2 regions of the Streptomyces sp. NPDC005794 genome follow, and region 2 is predicted to be linked to the other one. Evidence: predicted binding sites of a transcription regulator. Region 2 holds the regulator's gene; the other holds the start of a gene.
What was found. The regulator HspR, encoded in region 2, represses chaperone genes until heat shock. The targets are predictions, from matches to a motif close to TTGAGNNNNNNNNNCTCAA.
Positions count from the first base shown of each region.

Region 1 (2,393 bases), on a different contig from region 2:
GCCGACGTACGTACGCCGGTGACCCCGGATCTCCGCCTCGTCCCGGACACCGCCGAGCGCGACCCGGACGAATTTGCGCCCCATGGCGTGCGCGACGCTCTCACCGAGCGAGGTCTTCCCGACGCCGGGCGGGCCTACCAGCGCCAGCACCGCGCCGCCGCGCCGGCCACCGACCACACCGAGGCCGCGGTCGGCACGCCGCTTGCGCACCGCGAGGTACTCGGTGATGCGCTCCTTCACGTCCTGCAGACCGGCGTGTTCGGCGTCGAGGATCTCCCGGGCGCCCTTGATGTCGTACGCGTCCTCGGTCCGCTCGGTCCACGGCAGTTCCAGGACGGTGTCCAGCCAGGTGCGGATCCAGGAGCCCTCGGGGCTCTGGTCGGAGGACCGCTCCAGCTTCTCGACCTCCTTGAGGGCGGCCGCGCGGACGTGCTCCGGGAGATCGGCGGCTTCGACGCGCGCCCGGTAGTCGTCGGACTCGTCACCGGAACCGGCTTCGCCGTTGAGCTCGGAGAGCTCCTTGCGTACGGCGTCGAGCTGGCGCCGCAGCAGGAACTCCCGCTGCTGCTTGTCGACACCCTCCTGGACGTCCTTGGCGATGGACTCGGCGACGTCCTGCTCGGCGAGGTGCTCGCCGAGCCACTGGATGGCGAGCTTCAGACGGGCGACCGCGTCGGCGGTCTCCAGCAGCTGGACCTTCTGGGCGGTGGTGAGGAAGGGCGAGTACCCGGAATTGTCGGCGAGCGCGGAGATGTCCTCGATCTGCTGGACCCGGTCCACGACCTGCCAGGCGCCACGCTTCTTCAGCCAGCTGGTGGCGAGGGCCTTGTACTCCTTGGCGAGCTCTGCGGCGGAACCGGGCAGGGGGTCGGGTACCGATACGTCGATCCGGGTGCCCTCCACCCACAGCGCGTTCCCGGGACCGCTCGTCCCGGCGCCGATCCGCACCCGGTCACGGGCCCGGATGAGTGCGCCCGGGTCCCCGTCCGACAGCCGTCCCACCTGCTCGACGGTGCCCAGGACACCGGTCCCGGTGTAATTCCCGTCGATGCGCGGCACGAGCAGCACCTCGGGCTTGCCGCCCCCGGGCCGCGCGACGGCCTGAGCGGCCTCCACGGCGGCGCGCACCTCCGTGTCCGACAGGTCGAGCGGCACGACCATGCCGGGCAGTACGACCTCGTCGTCGAGCGGCAGCACGGGCAGGTCGATCGGCGCGAACGCCTCGGACGCATGGGACTCAGCAGTCATGATCTCCCCTTCAGCAGGCAAGTTGAGTTATATGGACTCAATGCTTGTGCGCCCCCGAATGTTCCCCACGCCCTGTTCGCTCTCAGCGATCACCCGGATCCGGGTGGCGAGGCCCACGCCTCCACACCAGCGCCCTGCGGCGCGCAGCCATTCCCCGGCACGACCGCGGCCGGGAGGGCGCGACCTCGGTAATCGGCTGGTCCGAAGGCCGGTGGTAAGCGAAACTGGGCGGCCGCAGAGAGAACCACCCGCCGCCCGCAGGAGACCGGAGACCGCGCCCATGCCCGCCACAGACGCCCACCGCCCCGTCGTCCTCGACCGGCGTGAAGGCCCGTTCGGCGAAGTCGTCCTGCGCGAGCGTGGCGACGCGCTCGAGATCATCGCCAACGGCTGCTTCCTGATGGACACCTCCGACGGGCGCTCCGAGCGGCTCCTGATCGAAGCGGCGCTCGACGCCCTGCCCGACGGACGGCCGGCCCCCTCGGTGCTGATCGGCGGACTCGGCGTGGGGTTCTCCCTGGTGCGGGCCGCCGCCGAACCACGCTGGGGCAGGATCATCGTCGCCGAGCGGGAACAGGCCGTCGTGGACTGGCACCTCGACGGACCGCTCGGCCGGATCTCCGGCGCGGCACTCGCCGATCCACGGACCGAGATCCTGCGTACGGACCTCGTCACCCACCTCCTCACGACCACGGAGCGTTACGACGCACTGTGCCTGGACATCGACAACGGTCCCGACTGGACCGTCACTCAGAGCAACGAAAACCTCTATTCACCCACCGGTCTCGCCGCCTGCCGCGCCCGCCTGACGCCCGGTGGAGTGCTCGCCGTATGGTCCGCGCAGCCGTCCTCCGAATTCGAGCGGGCCATGCGGAATGCCGGATTCCACGCAGTAAGGACCGAAGAAGTAGCGGTTGCCCGAGGTGTACCGGACGTGGTTCATCTCGCAGTCCGGAACGGCTGAACCCCCAGCCGGTACCCCTATCCTGGTCCCGCCGCGGGTCAGGCGGCACAAGTCCGCCGATCCGCCTCGTTCCCGCGGGTAACACCTTCGCGAAGGGCAACACCCTGCGTAGCCGAGAGGTGTCCTCTGCCTTTACGCTGCTGACCGGCACAAGGGATCACCGACGAAAATCCACAAGCGA
Region 1 covers NZ_JBIAIN010000003.1:119,665-122,057, reverse strand. The annotation lists gene lon (endopeptidase La) at 1-1,248, opposite strand, end outside; gene ACFYQ5_RS05320 (spermidine synthase) at 1,529-2,212, shown strand.
Region 1: a site for HspR is predicted at 1,271-1,289, ahead of lon (endopeptidase La). Genes of this name have one in related genera too.

Region 2 (2,393 bases):
CACCGCCCAGCCGGGGAGCAACCGGCCGCTGAGCGGGATGCGGTGGGCGATCGCCAACGCCAGGACCGCCATCGGGCGCGGCGCCCGGCTCCGGCACATCTACCAGCACCCGGCCCGCTACAGCACCAACGTCAAGGACTACCTGGGCCAGATATCCGCCGACCACCTCCAGGTGCGGACCACCGAGCAGACGGTGGAGAGGCTGATCATCTTCGACCGCGACGTCGCGTTCATCCCCGCGACGCCGGATCGCGCCATGGCTCTGCAACTCCGCCATCCCGCCCTGGTCGCCTACCTCGTCCAGGTCTACGAGGTCCTCTGGGCCCAGGCCGTCCCCTTCGCGCAGCAACTGCCCTCGGCCGCACCCGGCGCCCAGGTCACGGCCGTCCAGCAGAGCATCGCCCGCCTGCTGGTCGAGGGCCACGTCGACGACGTCGTGGCCCGGAAGCTGGGCATCAGCGTCCGTACCTGCCGCTCCCACATCTCCAAGCTCACGCGGACGCTCGGCGCCCACAGCCGCACCCACCTCGGGGCGCTCCTGGTGCGGTCGGGCATCGCTGACGGTGACGCCGGGGCGGCAGCACGACGGCCCGCCCCCGGAGCCTGAACTCCTGGAGCGGGCCACGACGGTCCGCGGAGCGCCGAACAGCAGGCGGAACGCCTCAGTCCTTCGGCCGCTTGGGCCGCCAGACCACCAGCGCGCTGGTCTGCTGCACATCCTGGTACGGCACGAGGTCACGCCGGTAGGAGGCGTGCACCTGGGCCTCGCGCTGCTGCATGGCGACGGCCGCGCCGTCCACCGTCGCCGAGAGCTCGGCGACGCGCTGCTGGAGCGCGGCGACCTGGTTCTCCAGCTCGATGATGCGCTTGATGCCCGCGAGGTTGATGCCCTCGTCCTGCGACAACTGCTGGACGGTGCGCAGTAGTTCGATGTCGCGGGCCGAGTAGCGCCGACCGCGCCCGGCCGTGCGGTCGGGCGAGACCAGGCCGAGGCGGTCGTACTGGCGCAGTGTCTGCGGGTGCAGGCCCGAGAGCTGGGCCGCGATCGAGATCACGTAGACCGGTGATTCGTCGGTCAGCTGGTACGGATTGCGTCGACGGCCGTCCATCTCAAGCTCCCTTCGCAGCCTGGAACAGCTCCGCCCGCGGGTCCTCCCCCGCGGTCGCCTTCCGGTAGGCCTCCAGCGCGTCCTGGGCTTCCGCGCCGAGGTCCGTGGGGACGAACACCTCGACGGTGACCAGGAGGTCGCCACGGGTGCCGTCCTTGCGTACGGCGCCCTTGCCCCGGGCCCGCATCGTACGTCCGTTGGGCGTGCCGGCCGGGAGTTTCAGGGTGACCGGGGGCCCGCCGAGCGTGGGGACCTTCACCTCGCCGCCGAGCGCCGCCTCCGGGAAGGTGACGGGAACGGTGACGGTGAGATTGTCGCCCTTGCGGCCGAAGACCGGGTGGGCGTCGACATGGACGACGACGTAGAGGTCGCCGGCCGGGCCGCCGCGCTCGCCCGGGCTGCCCTTGCCGCGCAGCCGGATCCGCTGGCCGTCCAGCACCCCCGCGGGAATCCTGACCTGCATCGTGCGGGCCGACTTCGCCCGCCCGCTGCCCTTGCAGACGTCGCAGGGGTCCTGGGCGATGAGGCCCCGGCCCTTGCAGTCCACGCAGGGATCGGTCAGCGAGAACCCGCCGCCGGTGCCGCGCGACACCTGCCCGGTGCCGACGCAGGTCGGACAGACCCTCGGGGTGCCGTTCTTGTCTCCGGTGCCCGAGCACGCCTTGCAGGGTGCCTGGCTGGACATCCGCAACGGGACCGTGGCCCCGTCGACCGCCTCGGTGAAGCTGAGCGTGACCTCGGACTCGATGTCCTGGCCGCGCTTCGGCTGGACACGTGTGCCCGCGCCGCCGCGGTTGAACAGTCCGCCGAAGACATCGCCCAGACCGCCGCCGCCTCCGCCGAAACCGCCGGCGCCCTGCCCCTGACCGCCCGGGGCGCCCCCGAAGAGGTCGCCCAGGTCGAAGTTGAAGTTGCCGCCCGCACCGCCGGGACCCGCCCGGAAGCCTCCGTTGCCGAAGAGGGCGCGCGCCTCGTCGTACTCCTTGCGCTTCTTGGGGTCACCGAGGATGTCGTTCGCCTCGGAGATCTCCTTGAAGCGCTCCTCGGCCTTGGCGTCACCCTTGTTGGCGTCCGGGTGGTTCTCGCGGGCGAGCTTCCGGTACGCCTTCTTGACCTCGGCGTCGGTGGCGTCCTTGGGGACGCCGAGAACCTTGTAGTAGTCCTTCTCGACGAAGTCCTTCGTGCTCATCGACGTCCCTCCTTCCGGACGATCGGCCGTGCGGCCGGCCCTGTGGCCGGCCGCACGCCCCGTCGGTGTTCACCGCAGTGGTCGGACGCAATGTC
Region 2 covers NZ_JBIAIN010000001.1:321,461-323,853, reverse strand. The annotation lists gene ACFYQ5_RS01515 (LuxR C-terminal-related transcriptional regulator) at 1-607, shown strand, start outside; gene ACFYQ5_RS01510 (heat shock protein transcriptional repressor HspR) at 663-1,109, opposite strand; gene dnaJ (molecular chaperone DnaJ) at 1,111-2,298, opposite strand; gene grpE (nucleotide exchange factor GrpE) at 2,392-2,393, opposite strand, start outside.